Regions from separate parts of the Paenibacillus sp. URB8-2 genome, predicted to be linked through region 3. Evidence: riboswitches for the same ligand, from Rfam matches in the RefSeq annotation. Region 3 holds a riboswitch; each other region holds the start of a gene.
The links. Region 3 has a riboswitch for thiamine pyrophosphate ahead of PUR_RS12540 (ABC transporter ATP-binding protein). Riboswitches for the same ligand answer to the same signal wherever they lie in the genome.

Region 1: it holds a riboswitch for thiamine pyrophosphate, as region 3 does, so the genes downstream of both, PUR_RS09765 (thiamine phosphate synthase) here and PUR_RS12540 (ABC transporter ATP-binding protein) in region 3, are expected to answer to the same signal.
Region 2: it holds a riboswitch for thiamine pyrophosphate, as region 3 does, so the genes downstream of both, PUR_RS01920 (ABC transporter substrate-binding protein) here and PUR_RS12540 (ABC transporter ATP-binding protein) in region 3, are expected to answer to the same signal.

Annotation. Positions count from the first base shown of each region.
Region 1 covers NZ_AP023239.1:2,147,352-2,154,188, forward strand. Annotated here, with positions in the region: gene icd (NADP-dependent isocitrate dehydrogenase) at 1-1,006, shown strand, start outside; gene mdh (malate dehydrogenase) at 1,021-1,962, shown strand; gene PUR_RS09755 (hypothetical protein) at 2,099-2,527, shown strand; gene PUR_RS09760 (SDR family oxidoreductase) at 2,882-3,754, shown strand; TPP riboswitch at 3,899-4,001, shown strand; gene PUR_RS09765 (thiamine phosphate synthase) at 4,106-4,789, shown strand; gene thiS (sulfur carrier protein ThiS) at 4,795-4,998, shown strand; gene PUR_RS09775 (ThiF family adenylyltransferase) at 5,007-6,035, shown strand; gene PUR_RS09780 (thiazole synthase) at 6,071-6,837, shown strand, end outside.
Region 2 covers NZ_AP023239.1:403,925-410,761, forward strand. Annotated here, with positions in the region: gene PUR_RS01905 (ABC transporter ATP-binding protein) at 1-123, opposite strand, end outside; gene PUR_RS01910 (ABC transporter permease) at 164-928, opposite strand; gene PUR_RS01915 (MTH1187 family thiamine-binding protein) at 925-1,218, opposite strand; gene PUR_RS01920 (ABC transporter substrate-binding protein) at 1,318-2,385, opposite strand; TPP riboswitch at 2,595-2,707, opposite strand; gene PUR_RS01925 (hypothetical protein) at 2,778-4,211, opposite strand; gene PUR_RS01930 (pyridoxamine 5'-phosphate oxidase family protein) at 4,408-4,848, shown strand; gene PUR_RS01935 (EAL domain-containing protein) at 4,994-6,022, shown strand; gene PUR_RS01940 (response regulator transcription factor) at 6,167-6,837, shown strand, end outside.
Region 3 covers NZ_AP023239.1:2,730,103-2,736,939, reverse strand. Annotated here, with positions in the region: gene PUR_RS12555 (S-layer homology domain-containing protein) at 1-296, shown strand, start outside; gene PUR_RS12550 (O-antigen ligase family protein) at 495-3,287, shown strand; partial or broken gene PUR_RS12545 (pentapeptide repeat-containing protein) at 3,363-4,061, shown strand; TPP riboswitch at 4,145-4,248, shown strand; gene PUR_RS12540 (ABC transporter ATP-binding protein) at 4,361-5,131, shown strand; gene PUR_RS12535 (ABC transporter permease) at 5,112-5,885, shown strand; gene PUR_RS12530 (ABC transporter substrate-binding protein) at 5,885-6,837, shown strand, end outside.

The DNA.
Region 1 (6,837 bases), 580 kb from region 3:
GGCGATCAAAGGACCGCTCACGACTCCGATCGGCGGAGGCATCCGTTCACTTAACGTAGCGCTGCGTCAGGAGCTGGATCTGTACGTATGTTTGCGTCCGGTGCGGTATTTTGACGGCGTGCCTTCCCCGGTAAAGCGGCCGGAGCTGGTCGATATGGTCATTTTCCGGGAGAACACGGAAGATATTTACGCCGGCATTGAATATCAAGAGGGCTCGGAGCAGGTCAAGAAAGTGATTGAGTTCCTGCAAAAAGAGATGGGAGTAAGCAAAATCCGCTTCCCGGAAACGTCGGGCATCGGCATCAAGCCGGTATCGTCCGAAGGCTCGAAGCGTCTTGTTCGCGCTGCTGTGGAATACGCAGTAAAGCATGGCCGCAAGAGCGTTACGCTTGTGCATAAAGGCAACATCATGAAATTCACCGAGGGCGCGTTCAAGAACTGGGGATATGAAGTCGCTGAGCAGGAATTCGGCGATAAAGTGTTCACCTGGAGCCAGTACGACGCCATCAAGGAGGCCGAAGGCGCCGATGCGGCAAACGCGGCCCAGAAGAAGGCTGAGCAGGAAGGCAAGATCATTATAAAGGACGCCATTGCTGACATCGCGCTGCAGCAGGTGCTGACGCGTCCGACAGACTTTGACGTTATTGCCACGCTGAACCTGAACGGCGACTATCTGTCCGACGCCCTGGCTGCGCAAATCGGCGGCATCGGCATCGCTCCGGGAGCGAACATCAACTACGTGACCGGACATGCCATTTTTGAAGCGACGCATGGTACGGCGCCGAAATACGCGGACAAGGATGTTGTGAATCCGGGTTCCGTCGTTCTGTCCGGGGTAATGATGCTCGAGCATTTGGGCTGGCAAGAAGCCGCCGATCTGATCTATAAGGGCATGAGTACCGCAATCAACAACAAAACCGTTACTTACGATTTCGCTCGTCTGATGGAAGGAGCAACCGAACTGAAGTGTTCTGAGTTCGCTGATGAAGTGATCAAACACATGTAGGGAGGACAATCACATTGGCCATCAAACGTTACAAGATTACAGTCGTGGGCGCCGGCATGACCGGCGCCAACACGGCGCTAATGCTTGCTCAGAATGAATTGGGTAATGTGGTTCTGCTTGATATTCCCCAGCTTGAAAATCCGACCAAAGGCAAGGCGCTTGATATGCTGGAAGCGGGTCCGGTCATCAGATTTGACAGTCAGATTCTCGGCACAGCGAATTATGATGACGCCGCAGATTCGGATATCGTCATTATTACGGCCGGTGTGGCCCGCAAGCCGGGCATGAGCCGTGACGATCTAGTCAATACCAATGCCGGCATCATCAAATCGGTATGCGAAAATATCAAACGCGTTGCTCCGGAGTCCATCGTCATCATCCTCAGCAATCCGGTTGACGCCATGACTTATGTGGCCTACCATGCGCTTGGCTTTCCGAAGAACCGCGTAATCGGCCAATCCGGCGTGCTGGATACGGCAAGGTACTGCACCTTCATCGCCCAGGAACTCAATGTCTCGTTTGAAGATGTGCGCGGCGTCGTACTCGGAGGACACGGCGACGACATGGTTCCGCTCGTACGTTATTCCAGCGTCGGCGGGATTCCGATTGAAACGTTGATTCCGGCGGACCGAATCAAAGCGATTGTGGAGCGTACCCGCCACGGCGGCGGAGAGATTGTTGAACTCCTTGGAAACGGCAGCGCTTATTATGCGCCGGCGGCTTCTCTGGTTCAGATGACCGAAGCTATTCTGAAGGACAAGAAACGGATTCTGCCCGTCATTGCCTATTTGGAAGGCGAATACGGCTACAGCAATGTGTTCATGGGTGTTCCGACGCTGCTCGGCGCCGGGGGAATTGAGAAAGTGTTTGAACTGGACCTGACAAGCGAGGAAAAAGCGGCTCTGGATAAATCGGCGGAGTCTGTAAGAAATGTAACGGCGGTAGTGAATGTGTGATTAATTGACAAAAGTATGAACGGTATCCCCATTTTATTTTCGATAAAATGGGGATTTTCTTTTGAGAAGCGGCGGCAATTGGTTATAATATTTACGAATGTAACTTATATCATAGATTTATCGGGAGGAATGCGCTATGGATTGGCATGTTTTGATGTTTTTACATATGATCGGCATGCTGGCATTGGGGTTCTATCTGGTGCTGCCTTTCATTCTCGGTCGGATGGAGAAGCTTTCTCCCGCAGCCAAGGAGGGAACGCTGAGCGCAATCAGCGGATTTAACCGTTTCGCCCAGTATGGACTTGTGATCCAACTGCTCACCGGCGGTTACATGATGACTAAAGACGAATATTCGGTGCCGTGGATGATTATCGTTGCGCTGCTGCTGCTCGCGATGTTTGCCTTGGGCGGCATTATGAGCAAGCCGCTGCGTTTGGCGGCAGCAGGCATGAAGCAGAGCCGCGACGTCTCCAGTGAAATCGGCAAAATCCGCACACTGAGCGCGCTGCTGGCAGTATGCTTGCTGGCTACACTATTCTTTATGGTATTTAATGAGATTATTTAAGCCGTACACACGGCTGTCCCATCTTCAACCGCCTCCGCCGGAGGCGGGTTTTTTGTAAATATAAGCATGTATAAGCCGGGGGCTTAACATTTTGACATATATTTCTACGAGAAACGTACTTGCGTCTTATAAAGACGCCGTCAGGCGTTTCTTCTTGCTTGCGGCATTCAGCATCGGGGTTCTCCGCAGAACATCTGAGCAAAAAGCTGACCGCTCTTTGCTATCCTTGCTCCTGTTTGAGCTTCCGGCAATTGGTTAATTTAAATATCGTAAGAGGGAACGAATAATTGCACATCCCTAAGACATCCTAAGGAAAGTCTGAGCTTTTACAAACTTTCGAGAGGAGAATGAAAGATGAGCGATAGCAGTCAACAAACCCAGAAGACATTGCCACCGCAGCATCAGGATCGTCAACCCGGATTGGAATCGGAAATGACACCGCGGCCTAAATATGAACCGGCGACATACAAAGCGGCAGGCAAGCTGCTTGGCAAAGCGGCCTTGATTACAGGCGGAGACAGCGGTATCGGCCGCGCGGTTGCGGTGGCTTTTGCCAAGGAAGGGGCCGATGTGGTCATTTCCTATCTGAACGAGCACACCGACGCGGAGGAAACGAAGCGCCAGGTCGAGCAGGAAGGACGCAAATGCGTTCTCGTCTCCGGCGATATTGGTGTTGAAGTCTTCTGCCAGGACCTCATCAACAAATCGGTGGAGGGTCTGGGCAAGCTGGACATCCTGATCAACAATGCGGCGGAGCAGCATCCGCAGGAGAAGATCGAGAATATCACTTCCGAGCAGCTTGAGCGGACGTTCCGCACGAATATTTTCTCTATGTTTTATTTGACGAAAGCGGCAATGCCTCATTTGAAAAAAGGCTCTACCATCGTCAATACGACTTCGATTACGGCGTACAGAGGAAACCCTCAGCTGCTGGACTATTCGTCCACCAAAGGGGCTATTCTCGCCTTCACCCGTTCGCTGGCCATGAATCTGGCCGAACAAGGCATTCGCGTCAACGCGGTCGCGCCGGGTCCGATCTGGACGCCACTCATTCCGTCCACCTTTGACGAGAAAAAGGTCAGTGAGTTCGGAGCCACCCAGCCGATGAAGCGACCGGGCCAACCGGAAGAGCTGGCTCCGGCTTATGTCTATCTGGCTTCCGACGATTCGACGTATGTGACCGGCCAGGTTATGCATGTCAATGGCGGCGAAATCGTGAACGGTTAACCGTTTACGCCTTGAAATCAACCGCGTCAGCGGTATAGTACAAAGCCTCCGGTTCGCTAGTGCGACCGGGGGCTTTTTTTCACGCAAGGGGTATGATGAGAAGGAAGAATATGCTATGCTGTAGAAGATTCATAACCGCATAGAGATTGACACTAGGGGTGCCGCAAGGCTGAGACGAACGTGATTGTTCGGACCCTTTGAACCTGATCTGGTTTGTACCAGCGTAGGGAAGTGGAGAGTGAATATCTGCATCCGGACCTCATCAAGGTTCGATCCTATCTGCAGTTTCCGGCCGCCTTCCTTCGAGAGGGCGGCTTTTTTGGTGTGATCAAAGAAACACAGGAGGAGAGCATGGCAATTCACCCAACAAAAGATTCCGTTTCACGGTGGTCCACAGCTGTGGACGTCAGGGAAACCGATCCCGAGATACATCTCATTTCCGGCGGCGGGACGCTGTTAGACAACTTTGTGACCATCGCCGAGGCTGTCCATTCATTGGTGAATTATATCCATTTGCGCGAGAAATCGTGTACCGCGAATGAGCTGTTCGAAACAGTGAAGGAGATGTCCCGCCGTGGTGTACCGCTTGGCAAAATAGTCGTGAACGACCGTCTGGATGTCGCGCTGGCTTCCGGCGCCGGCGGCGTCCAGCTTGCGGGGCACAGCCTTCCTCCCGCCATCGCCCGGCCAATCGCCCCGGAGCTGCGCATTGGCCGCTCCGTCCATTCCGCGGCGGAAGCGGCCGCAGCCGCGGATGAAGGGGCGGACTACTGCCTCTATGGGCATGTGTACGCCTCGGCCAGCAAACCGGGTCTGCCCGGCCGGGGCCTAAGCGGACTCGCTGATACCGTCCGGGCTTGCCCGGTTCCGGTCATCGCGATCGGCGGCATTGAGCCGGGAAACGCGGGGCAGGTCATCCGCAGCGGCGCTGCAGGTATTGCCGTGTTGTCGGGCATCTGCGGCGCAGCCGATCCGGTGGCTGCGGCAATGGCTTACCGCTCCGCGGTCCGAGCGGCCCGGCTTGAAAGGAGGTGAAGGCAATGAATCTGTATATCAACGGAAACGAGACCAGGCTTGATGAAGCTTGCGGTACGCTTGCGGATCTGCTGAGCCGCCCCGAATGGAAGGAACGGCGGATGATCGTTGAACTGAACGGCGTGATCGTGGGCAAGGAAGATTACGGGCATGTCACGCTTGCCGAAGGGGACCGTGTCGAGCTTGTGCATTTTGTGGGAGGAGGCTGAGGCGAAAGATGAATTCCGCCGGGCAGGACAGATACAGCAGGCAGGAGCGATTTTATGGAATCGGATCCGAAGGCCAGAAGAAGCTTGCGGAAGCGAAGGTGCTGATCATAGGCGCAGGCGCGCTTGGCTCCGCATGCGCGGAGACGATGGTGCGGTCGGGCGTCGGCAGGGTGACCCTTATCGACCGGGATTATGTGGAATGGAGCAACCTGCAGCGTCAAAATCTCTACAGTGAGCAGGATGCGGCCGAGAGGATGCCCAAGGCGGTAGCGGCTGCGCGCAGGCTTCGCAGCGTCAACTCTTCTGTAGAGGTGGAAGGGATCGTTGCGGATATTACAGCCGATGAAATCGGCCTCTATACCCGGGACGTAGACCTTATTCTGGATGCGGCGGACAATTTCGAGGTAAGGATGATTGTGAACGATATTGCCGTGAGGAATGGCATTCCCTGGATCTATGGAGCCTGTACCGGTAGCTACGGGATTTCAATGACGATTGTGCCCGGACAGAGCGCCTGCCTTCACTGTCTGCTGGATGGGCTTCCAACTGGAGGGGATACCTGCGATACGACGGGCATTATCGGTCCCGCCGTACAAATGACAGCCGCCTATCAGACAGCCGAGGCGCTGAAATGGCTGTCGGGGAACGTGAGCGCGCTGCGCGGAACGCTGGTCTCCTTCGATCTGTGGACCAACCGCCACTCGTCGATGGATACGTCCAGGCTGAAGCGCGCGGATTGTCCATCCTGCGGCTCCAACCGCACCTATCCGTATTTATCGCCGGGGAGCCATTCCAGAACGACAGTGCTCTGCGGGCGGGATACGGTGCAGATTCGCCCGGCAAGTCCGGCAAGACTGGACTTGGAGGAGTGGGAGCGGCGGCTTTCCGCTCACGGCCGGGCGGAGCGTAATCCCTATATGCTGTCTTTGACGCTGGAGAAGCACCGCCTGGCGGTCTTTCCCGATGGACGGGTGCTCATTCACGGAACGGGAGATCCCGCCGAAGCCCGTTCGCTCTATCACCGTTATTTTGGCTGACCGCTCAATATTATGAATAGGGAGGATTAAAGATTATGAAGGATGCTTTACATATCGGGGGCAAGGCCCTGTCCAGCCGGCTGTTCATCGGAACCGGCAAATACAGCCGCAATACGCTTATTCCGGAGGTGGTCGAAGCTTCCGGCTCCGAAGTAATCACGGTAGCTCTTCGGAGAGTCGATCCCTCGTCGCGGGAGGAGAATGTTCTGAATCATATTCCGCCGCACATGACTCTGCTGCCCAATACTTCCGGCGCGCGGACCGCGGAAGAAGCCGTGCGCATCGCCCGGCTGGCCAGAGCGGCGGGAATGGGGAACTGGGTCAAGATTGAAGTCATTAACGATCAGCGGTATTTGCTTCCGGACAACCTGGAGACGATCCGCGCCACGGAAATTCTGGCTGCCGAAGGCTTTGTCGTCCTTCCCTACATGAGCCCGGACCTGTCTGCTGCGCTCCGTCTGAGAGACGCAGGGGCGGCGGCGGTGATGCCGCTGGGAGCGCCCATCGGAAGCAACCGGGGCCTCCGGACGAAAGAACTGATCGGCATCCTGATTGAAGAGACCGGCTTGCCGATTATTGTGGATGCCGGGATCGGGCGGCCGTCGGAGGCGGCAGAAGCGATGGAGATGGGCGCGGCAGCCGTGCTGCTGAATACGGCGATTGCCACCGCCCGCGATCCGCTGGGCATGGCAGAAGCCTTCCGCGGGGCGGTTGCCGCCGGACGGCAGGCCTATCTGGCCGGGCTGGGAGCGGTTCGGCAGGAGGCGGAGGCCTCTTCGCCTTTGACCGGTTTTTTGAGCGT
Region 2 (6,837 bases), 2.3 Mb from region 3:
GGATTTGGAGATGCCGGAGACCTCCAGCGCGGGAGCTTCGGTGCCCGAATCCGGCGAAGCGGCGGCCGGCCTCTCCTCTTTTACCGGTTCTCCGCTTGATGGCGGAACGGTCTTGTTCGTCACTTATTAGCGCCCCTTTCTGCATATTCTTTCCTTGCGCCCGTTATTGTGCGTCCCGCCGCGGCTTCCAGCGGACCAGCCATTTCTCCATCAGAACAACGGCGGCGAACAGCAGCAGGCTCAGCAGCACGCTCAGAATTATGGCGGCGAACATCCGGTCCGTGCGAAACGCCGATTTCTGTATCTGCATATAGTAGCCGAGTCCCTGGTTCCCTCCAATCAGCTCCGCCACCACGGCGCCCGTCACGGCGTAGGCGGCGGATATTTTGATGCCGGAGAACAGGGAGGGCAGCGCATGTGGTAGCTCCAGCTTGGAGAAGATCTGCCGCCTTGAGGCGCCCGCCATCTTCATAAATTGAAGCATCATGCGGTCGGTCTGGGCGAGTCCGCCCAGGCCCGCGACCGCCACGGGGAAGAAGCACACAAGCGTAATGAGAATAATCTTCGGCAGCTGGCCGAAGCCGAACCAGATCACAAGCAGCGGACCGAGCGCAATAATCGGCACGTTCTGGCTTAAGATCAGCAGCGGGTACAGCGCGCGCGCCGACCAGGGGACAATATGCAGCAGTACGGCGGCGGCAATCCCTACGGCCACGCCGAGCGGAAAGCCAATCAGCGTCAGCCGCAGCGTTGCCAGCGTATGCCCTTTAAGGGATGAAGCGCTGGCCATGCCTTCCCGCCAAATGTCGGAGGGAGCGGGCAGCATCCATTTTTCCACATGGAACCAGGAGACCGACACCTGCCACAGCGCCAAAAACAAGAGGACCGCCACAAGGGGCGGCCAGATTTGTTTCCACCTGGAAATCACGGGCGGTATTTCTCCGTCAGTTTGTCCATGCTGATTCCGCCCGGGTTATGGGCGATCTTGACCTGCGAGATGACGCTGGGGCAGCCCGCTTCGATCAACGCCTCCTGCATCTCCCTGACAATTTCCAGCAGGTCGGAGAGCTCGCCTTCCATCGTCGTCTCCAGCGCGTTCACCTGATGCTTCACACCGGAACGCTGAATGACTTCAATCGCCTTGTCCACATAAGAAATTACGTCTTCGCCTCCCGGCGTCTTCGGAATCACCTGAATGCTCAGCAGCGTACTTGCCATTCACTATCATCCTTTCATGTCGTTGATACTTTCATGACCATAATACTTTCATACCGTTAATTGTGAACCCCGTGAATCAAGATTTTAATTCTATTAAACTTACTGCCCGTCCGGCAAAAATTCGTTCGTGAACGCTTTGTCGGCTTCAAGCGGTTTGTCCAGCAGCTTCAGCCCGTACATCCAGTCGGCGTAGTTTTTCCATACTTCGGGCTTCTGCTCGCCCCACTGAGCGGCGTCGTCCTTGTATTTCGGGCTGAGCCATTCCTGGCTGGCCTGAACGAGCTTCGCGTCCAGATCGGGAACCGCCTTGATCAGGATATCGGCAGCCTCTTTTGGATGGTCGATCGCGTATTGGTAGCCCTTGGACGTCGCCTTCAAAAAGGCTTTTACCACCTCGGGATTCTCGGCGATTTCCTTCTCGCTCGTCGTCAGCACCGGCGTGTAATAGTCGAGCTGCGGAGCGTAATCCTTCAAATACAGCATATCCAGCGGCTCGCCGCGCAGCTTCGCTTCAATACCGGTCCAGGCGTAGAAAATCCAGGCAAAGTCAATATCCCGTTTGACGGCTGTAAAATAATCGGCTTCGCCGATCGTGACCTGTTTGACCTTCTTCACGTCGCCGCCCACCGGGTCCATAATGGCCTTCATGGAAGCCTCTTCCACCGGCGATCCCCAGCCGCCGTAAGTTTTTCCTTCGAAGTTCTTCGGCGATTTGATGCCCCGGTCGACCGGAGCCGCGAAGCCGGATGTGTTATGCTGGATAATTGCCGCGATGGACACGAGCGGAACGCCCTGAATGCGTGCCAGCGTCAGGCTGTCCTGCGCGCCGACGCCAAAAGCGGCTTCTCCCGAAGTAACCATCGTATCCGCGCCTGCCGCTCCCGGCTGTACAATGTCCACGTTAAGGCCTTCCTCTGCGTAATAGCCGAGCTCTTTGGCGACATACAGTCCGGTGTGATTCGTGTTCGGCGTCCAGTCGAGCGCGACCTTTACCGGTACTGCCGCTTTTGGCGAACTTTGGGCGGAAGCGGATGCCTCCGGCGAAGCGGAAGCAGAGGTTCCCTGAGCACCGCCCGCGTTCCCTCCCGAATTATTGCTGCCGCATCCCGCCGCAGCGAAGATGAACAGGCAGGCCAGGCACAGTGATAACCATTTTTTGACTCCCATTTATATAATCTCTCCTTTGTATTGCCGCCCCGGATATCCCTGAAGCGGCGGATATTCCCGTCTTCATGAAAGCTCATCCCCAAAATCGCGGGAACGCCCTGCGGACCCGGAAATCTGCGCACCCCCCTCAGTGCCAAGAAATAATGCCAAAAAAGCGCCCCTGAACATCAGGGACGCGAAGGAACGCATGACTGCGGCGGTCCTGGAAGACCACACGCTTAGGCCTTTCCTACGCTGGCATTATCCAGATCAGGTATAAGGGTCAGTATCTTGCGGGATACACTCTCAGCCGGCCGTAATTCCAGCACCCCTGGTTCTATGAAGTTTCGGGTATTCTTGCTGCTTACGGTGTAATTATAGACGCAAGGTTCCGGGGTTGTCCAGCCTGCCGGTTATTCGAGTTTCTTGCGGCGGCGGCCTTTAATCCCGCTCCACAGTTCGCGCACCGTCAGAACGGCGCTGACAATTATGCCGCAGAAGGTCAGAAACAGAGCGATGTATTCGAATACGGAATACTGCAGTATTTTGCTCCAGTCGATGTTTCCCTTCAGATCCTCGATTACCTGGTTCATCCCGTAAATTCCGCTTACAACCGTGAATACCGTCAGAATCATCAGCAGATTGTCGCGGCGCTTGGCCTGGAAGGTCTCCTGATACTGGAACAGGTCGGCCAGCGTCTGCTTTACTTCCACGAATAATTCATCATTGCCGTACACTTTGCGCAATTGAAAGAAGATTTCACGGCCCTGTGTCTGCGAGATCAGTTCAAGAAAATAAAATTTGGCGGAGAACTTGTTGATATAGTAGATCAAATCCTCGATTTCTTCATAATCATGCTCGATCCGCAGCCGCGAGTGCACATTGGACAACTTCAGCAGCACGATCTTGTGAAACAGGCTGAGCAGCAGGCCGTAATAGTATTCGCCGTACATCTGACCCGCGAGCTTCACGGCGGTTTCGGAATTGCTGCGGCTCAGGCAGCAGAAGGTCTGCTCGTTCGTCATATAATAAGTGCCCGGACCCCAGCGGTCGTACCTATGCCTCCGGCAGTACTCCCCGATATATTCTTCGCTGCTTGCGCTCATGTAAGGACGGCCGTCCGGGTTCATTCCGTCGAGCTGGGAAGCGCGGTAGCATGTTCTGTAGTCGATTTCCTCCCCTTCCTCTACCCCGTAGAAGGCCTGAACCATCATGCGCTCATCCACGAAAAAAGGCAGCGTTTCGAAGTAAGCCGAGTTCAAATCCGACTGGTCGAGGAAAGTCTCCAGGCCATTCAACAGATTTCTGAACACGAAATCTTCCATCTGCTTGAACATTCTGTCCTCACAGTAAATACGCGCCGCCTCGTCCGCTTCCGATACATTTTCCAGCGAGCGGAACCGGTCGGCGAATTCCAGCGCGAAACTAAGTGGAAGCCTCTCTTCATCGATCGCCGTCCGGATAGTAATAAAACCGAGCTGAAACGGACAAATGAACACATCCGTCGAGAGCACCTGAAAGGAAACGGAGCCCTGCGGCATTTCCATCCGGCAATTCAGGCCGTTCACCCGGGAATAGCGGCGAAACGAATCTTTATCCTCTCCGCGCGGAAACAGCACATGGGCGGCGAACGGCATATAGGAACGCTCCATGTTCTCATGCGAGACACAGTAGCCTTCTCCGTAATAATCGTCCTGCAGTTCTTTATGATTCAGAAAAAACGGGGTGAATCCGTCCCGCTTAAGCCGCGCCTCAAGCTCCGGTCCTTGCCCCTGCTTAATGGAGAAGGGAAAAATAAACTGCAGGAGCGCGGTATGTAGAATGGGATCATCCAAGAGTTGGTTCATGGTAGTCCTCCTGACTTTGAGGGTAATCGACAATAGTATTTACACCGTCTGCATTGCCTTGAAAAAGGAGGCGCGCCCCCCGGAGTCAATCCCTTCCATTTAGGATTCATTCCGCCGAGTCAGGGTACATTATATTGTATCGACCCGCTGAGCTTATGTATCTCTTGGCTTGAATAGAAAGGAGATTGGGATGTTCATGGACAACAAAGAATTGGAACAACGTATAATCAAGGCGCTGGATGACAACAAATTCGGTTCTTTCGCCACAATTGAAGCCGGCAGCAAGCCGAAGGTTCGTTATATGGCCGTCTTTCATGAGGGGCTTAACCTCTATTTGGCCACAGACCGCAAGACGCATAAAGTGGAAGAACTGCAAAATAACCCGAATGTGTTTCTGCTGCTGGGCTATGAGGCGGGAGGCAGCAAGGATATCCTTGAGATTGAAGCGCAGGCGTCCGTTACCAAAGACGGCAGCCTGCGCGAGAAAATATGGAACAAAGATTTGGAGCGTTGGTTCAAGGGACCGGATGATCCGGATTACGTCATTCTGGAGCTTTCGCCGACGCGTATCGAATATACCGGAAAAGACCGGAAACCCGAGGTTTGGGAAAAGCAGACGGCGTCCGCGGGCAAGTAAGTTAAACCTTGTTTTTAAATAGCAGTCATGATTGAAAAGCGTCCCGAAAGGGGACGCTTTTTTCCATGGTTTCCCTTTTTCTGGGCGAAAGATGCTATAATGACCACAAGTGTTGGTATTAATATAGGTCATAAGGAGGATATCCATGCAGTGCAGTGATTGCTTACCCTTAGCTCCCATTGAAGATGAAGGAATCGTAAAAATTCGGCGCGCATCACCCGCTCTTGCCTCCGCCATTCAAGCGGCCGGATATGCCCTTGACGCTTTTAAGACAGGCTATGAAATTCCGTATGATTCCCGTGAGCAGCTAAAGGCCATCATGAAGCTGCTGGAAGAGTCGGAAGAAATGGAGCAGATTGCGGTGTGCGTAACGGGGGCGGCGATCTCGGGTCTTTTTGAGCGTTGGGTACCCCTCACCCAGTTAAAAGCCCGCGTTTCCAATCATACTCTCGTCGACATCATCACCAATAAAGAGTTTTGCAGTTACATGCAGCCGATCGTCGACTCCACCGAACAGATCATCGGATTTGAGTTTCTGCTGCGCCCGCTGCCGCATGGACCGGAGTTTCAGCCTCAAACCCTTTTTGAAGTTGCGAGGCGGAGCGGGCTCCACTCCTTTCTGGACCGGGCGGCCCGCATATCCGCCATCGAATCCAGCGCCCGGCATTTGCCTGAAGGAATCAAACGGTTTGTCAACTTTCTCCCCTCCTCCATATATAATCCCAAATATTGTCTTACACATACGTTTCAAACGATTCAACAGAAGGGTCTTCGTCCGGAAGACTTCGTGTTTGAGGTGGTGGAGACGGAGAAAATCCGCGATATCGACCATCTTGCAACTATTTTCTCGGAATACCGCGAGCATGGCGTGCATGTTGCGCTGGATGATGTCGGTTCGGGCTATGCAACGCTTGAGGTCATGTCGCGGCTTCAGCCGGATTATGTGAAAATTGACCGCGGGCTAATCAGCATGTGCGATCAGGAGCCCCATAAACAAACCAGCATTAAGGAAGTTGTCGAAAAAGCGGGCCGTTTCGGAGGCAAGGTGCTGGCCGAAGGCATAGAGCGGCGAGAGGAATTTCAATTTTGCCTGGATAACGGCATCGAATTGGCTCAAGGTTACTTTTTTGGCAGACCGGAGTTTGAGCCGCCGCCCCGGCTTTTTGAGATCTAGCTTGCCCGAGATCCAACTTTTTTACCATTCCAACCTGTACATAGGTTACGATGAAAAGAAACGGTTGCCATCCTGCATCGGAGGGCGCAGCCGTTTCTTCTTGTGTAAAGCGCCACAACGTGAAATGAAGGAGGAACTGTTGTTATGAGCGGCACTTTGCTGTATATCGAGGACGATCCGCAAATCGCCGGCCCTGTCGCCAGGGACCTGCGGGACCGCGGTTATGCGGTCCGCTGGCTGCAGACGGGAGAGCGGGCCGTGGAAGAAGCAGACGGCTGCCATCTGGCTATTCTGGACGTCATGCTGCCGGGGCTGGACGGCTTTACCGTCGGACAGCGGTTAAAAAAGTGTTTCCCGGGCGTTCCCATTCTGATGCTCTCGGCGAGAACGTCGATCGACGACAAGCTCCAGGGTCTGGAGTTCGCCGACGACTATTTGACCAAGCCGTTTCATCCTGACGAGCTGGCCGCCCGGATCGGAGTTCTGCTGCGGCGGTCGGGCAGCGTTTCGGCGGCGCCGCTCTCGCTGAAGCATCTTACCGTCTATGAAGAGGAGAACCGGATTGCCCTGACGGAGAGCGGAGAAGAGATACCGCTTACCGGCAAGCAGTTTCAGATTTTCTTTTACCTGCTGCGTCACCTCGGCCAGATTATGACCAAGGAACAGATCTATGAAGCGGTCTGGGGCGAGCCCTATATGGAAGGGGACAAAACGCTGATGGTTCACATCCGTTATTTGCGCGAGAAGCTGGAGAAGGACCCCGCCGCGCCGGAAATTATTGAGACGGTCCGGGGCATCGGATACAGGATCAAGGC
Region 3 (6,837 bases):
CGGCGGATCTTGATCCCAAGGAACCGATGACCAAACAGCTGTTCACCGCCCTGCTCGTTCAAGGCCTCGAGAAAGCCGGCAATCTGCCGCTTATCAAGCTTGCTCCGACGAAGATCGCCGATGAGGATCAGATTGACCCTTCTTACCAGGGCGGCATCCAGCGGTCCCTTGTATACAAAATCACCGCCCTGGACAAGGACGGAAAGTTCAATCCGGAGAGCAAGCTGACACGGGCTGAAGCAGCTGTGATGCTGTATAATGCACTGGAATATCTGAAAGCCCACGGGAATAGATAACCCGTATGGAGATGGATGATAGAAACTGTTAAATTTTTTGGCCTGTAGCTTAGAGTTCCTGTATGGAGGACCTAGGTTACGGGCCAAGTGTGTTTAATAACGACTACCAGGATCGCTATCATTTTACATAATTACAAGACTATTAACATATCCGTATGCTAAAATATTGAAATATCTACAGGAAAAGGAGATCATAGCGTGTCGAAACCCGTATACGGAAAAAATGCTGTGCAGTCGAGAAATGTAGAAAAGATTTCAGGTCCGGTGTGGATGTTGGCCCTTGCGTTTGTTTTATTTTTGGGCTGGGCCCCGTTTCAAGTGGGATTATTTAATGGTTTGAATATGGATTACGAGAAGCCTCTGTATATATCCGCTTTGCTAAGCGGCTTGATGCTCCTGGTATGGATTGGCCTTGATATAACCAAGTTCAAATTGACCGAACAGCGGGATTTGGTGACTGTGATGGCGGCATTGCTTCCTGTCACTTATATCCTGTCGATGTTTGTCGCCGTCTCGCATTATATGGCAATGAATATGATGTTCATTCAGAGCATGTATGCAACAATATTCATTGTTGCGTTATATCTGCTGAAGCAGAGGCAAATCAATATTGTCATTCAGAACGCCATTCTCGCCATCGCCTATTTCATCGTAGCCTTCGGGCTGTTGAATTGGCTGGGGAGCTGGAAATTCGCCGGCGCTCTGGTAGGCTGGTTCTCCGATACCGTGCGCGAGGGTAAATATTCGGGTTCGGTGATGACCGACTCCAACGGCTTGCGGCTCACCTCGATTTTTCAGTATGCAAATACATATGCTGCATTCCTGATGGCTTTTCTGTTTGTCGCCCTGTTCGCGCTCGTTCGCTCCCGGAAATGGTATGGCCGGCTGACGCACGGGTTCATGCTGGTTCCGATTATTGTATCCATTCTGCTCACGCTGTCGCGCGGCGGACTGGTTATGCTGCCCGTTGCATTCATCCTGCTGCTTCTGTTCCTAAAGCCTGTGCAGCAAATCCTATGGATCGTTCACCTCGGAATTGCCGGAGTCGTCTCGTTGTTAATTACAACACCCGTAACCAATTTAGGTATCGAGCTGAATACCGCATTCACATCATCCGCCGCCTCCAAGGGCTGGGGGTATTTGCTCGGGGGCTCTTTGATCGTTGCCGTGCTGGGCTGGGTCATCCAGCGGTTTGCGGAACCTTGGCTGCACAAGAAACTCGGGGGGCTGGAGGCGCGCAAGCTGAGCGGACTGTGGATTCCACTCGGCTCTATAGTGCTGGTCGGCATCATCGCTTTCCTGTTTATCGGAACAAGCGTGCGAAACCTGCTGCCTCCGAACATCGGGATACGTCTGGAGAACATTAACTTCAAACAGCACAGCGTGCTGGAGCGTATAACTTTTTATAAGGATGCATTAAAAGTGGTTAAGGATCATCCGATCCTCGGTGCCGGAGGAGGAGGCTGGGCCGCGCTGTATGAGCACTACCAGAACAACCCTTATAGCAGCCGTCAGGTTCATAACTTCTTCCTGCAGTACCTGATTGAGGTCGGGATTTTCGGATTTATCGTGTTCATGAGTTTTATCTTTTATATTTTCTATAAATATATTCGCGGGTATGCAAAGAGGGATAAGGACGATTTCAGCAACGGTTTCTTTTATCTGATTATCGCCTTGTCTATTCTGATCCACAGCTTGTTGGACTTCAATATGAGCTATGCTTTCATGGGAATACTGGTCTTTATCGGTCTGGCCGGGACGGCGGCGGTCATGGACAGCAAGCCGCTGCGCCGGAACTGGAATACGGCGGGGCTGCGTCTTGGATATTTTACTGTGCTCGGAATCGGCACCGTATTTCTGCTGTTCATTTTGATCGGCTATATCGGATCGAGCAATGCCGCTGTGAAAGCCAAGAATCTGACTGCGGTCAGCCAGTCCTATGAAGAGCTGAAGGCGCCGCTGGTGAAAGCTTTGGATAAGCGCCCGGGCCATCCGGAGGCGGCGATGTATCTGTCCTCTATGGATCAGCAGGTGTTTAGCCAGACTCAAAACGGGCAGTACCTCGAAGAGTCCTTGCATGTGCTGACTCCCGCCCTCAAGAACGAGCCATACAACAAGCAATTACTGGCCCAGTTGGCAGCTTACTATGCCCTTAAAGGGCAAGGCGATCTTGATTTCGGGGTGTACCGTGACAATGCCGACAAGTTCGTCTGGGATATTGAATGGGCGGATGCCTTGATCAGCCGTGCTGTGATGATGGGAGCCCAGGCCCATACCCAAAAAGACAACGCCCGGGAGCAGGAGTATTTCAAGTCAGGGCTGGAGGCATACGCGAATGTTGTGGCCGGTGTTGAGCACTTGAAGACACTCCCTCCGGAGCAAATGCAGGGACGTCCGTTCTCCGTTACTCCGACCATCGCGCTTAATGCAGGAAAAATGCAGCTTATGTCAGGAGAACGCGAGGCAGCCAAGGCTACCTTGAAGCTTGGATTCAATGAAAATTATGCGGATCTAATAAATAGCGAAAACCTCTGGGAGATGGACTGGTACAGTGCTATAATCAGCCGTTCTTATGATCTGGGTCAGGCGGCATACGCACAAAAAGATGATATTAACAGGAAGGCAAACATGCAAGAGAAGTTCAAAATGGGGTTTCAAGCCTACAGTCAGGTTCTGGCGGATATGGAATATTTGAAGACTCTGTCTCCCGGAGAGCTGCAAGGACGGTCGCTTACTGTCCCTCCGGCTATAAGACTGAATGCGGGCAAAATTCAATTTATGTCCGGACAGCTGCAAACGGCCGCGGATACGCTGCAGCTTGGCCTGAACGAAGATTATACAGATGCAGCCAATCGTGAAACAGCTCGTTGGTACCTGGCTGTACTGAAGAAGAATAACATCGCCCAGGATCAGTCTCTGTATGACCGGCTGATTGCAGCCGATCCCGCGGAAGCGGCGAAGATTGATGAAATCGCGGCTTTGCAGCTTTAACTTGAAGACCGGCTAAGCGAGTTATACAATGCAAAGGACGCTCCGCAATTAGCGTGGGGGCGTTCTTTTTGGTGAAGGCTATGCGCGTCACTTTCGATAATCCATTCAGGTCAAAAGGTATCCCAAATTACCTATGCCGGAAACGATTGGCGGGATAATCCGGCGTTGGCAAAAGAGATGTTTGAGCTGTTTCCCATTATGCAGCAGCTTCATGAAATGCTTTACTACTTGAATGAAGCGCTGAGTTTAGAAGAGGCTGAGCCGATTCACAAAGATTTACAGGCTGTTCTGGAGCAAACGGAGTATCTCACGAATCTTGATCCAAGCTCGATTTTGGAACTTAACGTCCCTGCCCATCGGGCGATTGTTAATGATCTGCTTCTGCAGACAAGTGAACGGGTGCGTGCAAAAGCTACACCGCGGCATAATCAAAACCAAAAAGCAAAAACCAAAGTACGCAAGGGAAGCGACTTTATAGGCGCAAATTTAAGAGGAGCCGATCTTAGAGGGGCTAACTTAAGAGGCGCTCTGCTTATTGCAAGCGACCTGAGAGATGCTGACATGAGAGTAACTGATCTGATCGGCGCTGACTTTAGGGATGCCAACCTTAGCGGCGCCGATCTCACAGGAAGTATTTTTCTTACTCAAGCGCAAGTGAATTCGGCTAAGGGCGATATCCATACCAAACTGCCGCCTACTTTAAGCATTCCTGATCACTGGATTAAAAATGATAGCCAGAATTTATCGCATAATGGAGGATCATCTCGGTTTTGAGTCGATCAGGCCCAAATGGTACATTGAGGGAACCGACTGGGATATGGTATAGTTAAAAACAATGAAAACCGAATAAAAGACCGCAATTTCACTAGGGGCGTCATCCGACTGAGACGGAGCCGCGAGCTTCGGACCCTTGGAACCTGATCTGGATCATACCAGCGTAGGGAAGTGGAACCTGGAGCTTACTTAATCGAAGCCGTACAGACCTAGCGCTTGTACGGCGGATATTTTGAAGGCCCGTCCATTTCTCTAACGGAAATGGACGGGTCTTTATTCATCTTAAGGAGGGCTGACCGATTATCGAAGAACTTTTATCTCTCCGCCGCCTTTCTTTTTCGTTTCCGCAGCAGAAGCCCGTATTTTCGGAACTGTCGTTAACGCTCCGCAAGGGCGAATTCGTCAGCATCGTCGGCGCCAGCGGCTGCGGCAAAAGCACGCTGTTCAAAGTAATAGCCGGACTGCTGGAGCAAACGGCGGGAGAAATCGGGCTGCGTGGCTCCGACAGCGGCTCCGGGGGGAACCGGCTCGGCCTTACCGCCTACATGCCTCAGCAGGACCTCCTGCTGCCCTGGCGGACGGTGCTGGACAACTGCCTGCTGCCGTTGGAGATCAAAGGCCGGGCCAGTAAAGACAAAAAGTCTGTGGTACAGGACATGCTGAAGCGTTTCGGACTCGCCGGTTATGAGCTTGCTTATCCGCATGAGCTGTCCGGCGGGATGCGCCAGCGGGCCGCTTTTCTACGTACGCTGATGAGCGGCGGCGAGCTCATGCTGCTCGATGAGCCGTTCGGCGCGCTCGACGCCATGACCAAGCGGGACATGCACCGCTGGCTGCTGGAGCTATGGGGGGAGCTGGGGCGGACCGTTATGTTCATTACGCATGATCTGGAGGAAGCTATTCTGCTGAGTGACCGAATCTTTCTAATGCCGTCCTCCAGCGGCGGCTCCCTTCAGGAGATGAACATGGAGCTGCCGAGACCCCGGCGTCTGGAAATGAATTACGAGCCCGGCTTTGTCTCTTTGCGGGCCGAACTGGAGCGGAGGCTGTATGAAACGCGCGCCGTTTAAGGAAGGAATTCGCCGTTACGGCGCCTTTCTTCTCCTGCTGCTGTTGATACTCGCCGTGTGGGAAGCGGCTGTGCGCTCGGGACTCGTTCCGTCCTTTATCCTTCCCGCACCCTCCTCGATCTGGACCGCGCTCGTCCTAAACGCAGGACTGCTGCTCGGCACTCATTTGCCTGCCACTTTGGAGGAAGTGGCAATTGGATGCCTGCTGTCGGTGGCGGGCGGCATCCTGCTTGGAACCGGCATGCATCTGTCCCGAACGCTGGAAAAGGCACTCTATCCTTTTATTATCATCAGCCAGACGATTCCGCTGATCGCGCTCTCCCCCATTTTTATCATGTGGTTCGGCTATTCCCTTTGGAGCAAGGTCGCCGTCGTCTTCCTGACCGCGTTCTTCCCGGTCGTCGTGGGTGTCTACGACGGTCTCGGCAAAAGCGGCGGCGCCTACAAAGAGCTGCTGCTGACCATGGGCGCGAACCGTTCGCAACTGCTGTTCAAGATCGGAGTTCCGCTGGCGCTTCCTTCCTTTTTCTCGGGACTGAAGCTGTCGGTGGTGTACTGCGTGATCGGCGCGACCATCGGGGAATGGCTCGGAGGCACGCGCGGACTTGGTTATTACAGCCGCCGGATGGCGGGAAGCCTGCACAGCGCCGAAATGTTCGCCGCCATTGTTCTGCTCTCAGCACTCGGTATCGCGCTATTCCTGGCTGTCCGGCTGCTGGAGCATCAAATTCTTAAGAAAAGAGGTACATATTGATGAAAATTTTTACCCGTAGTAAAGCTTTACTGCTGCCCGTCTTATCGCTCCTTCTCTTGACAACCGCTTGCGGAGGCTCTTCGCCGTCCGGCGATTCCGCGGCTTCTGCCTCACCCTCGCAAGCCCCCATTGCATCGAGCAGCCCGGTTGCATCTGCACACAAGCTGACTCTTATGCTCGACTGGTATCCGAACGCCGTGCATTCTTTTTTGTATGCCGCACAGGAACAGGGTTATTTCACCAAGCAGGGACTCGATGTGGAAATTCAAATGCCGGCGGACACGAATGATGCGCTGAAGCTCGTCGCGGCAGGCAAAGTGGATCTTGCGCTAAGCTACCAGCCGCAGGTGCTGATGGCACGGGGAGAGAAAATTCCTGTAAAAGCGCTGGCTTCCATAGTCCGTCACCCGCTGACTCACCTGATGGTGCCTGCAGACAGTTCCGTACATACGCCTAAGGATTTGGCCGGCAAAAATGTGGGGTATTCTTCCATCCCGCTCTATGAAGCGATGGTCAAGACGATGGTCAAAGCCGACGGCGGTGATCCGGATAAGGTTAATTTTGTGGATGTGGGCTACGACTTGATCCCGGCTATTTCCACCGGACAGACCGACGCTATTATGGGTGCGTTCATCAACCATGAGCAGCTTATTTTGCAAAAAGAAGGCCACCCTGTCACCTCGATCGACCCGGCGAAATACGGTGTGCCCGACTATTCCGAGCTAGTGCTTGTTGCCAGCGACGAGGGAATCAGTCAGCATAAAGACGATTACAGCAAGTTTCTGGCGGCGATGCGGGAAGGTCAGGCGTATGTAAAAGAGCATCCTGACGAAGCGCTGTCTATCCTGCTGGCGCATGAGGACGGGACCGCTCCTCTGGACAAGGAAATTGAAACGCAGAGCCTTAAAGTGCTGCTGCCGCTGATGGACGCGGGCGATAAGCCCTTCGGGTA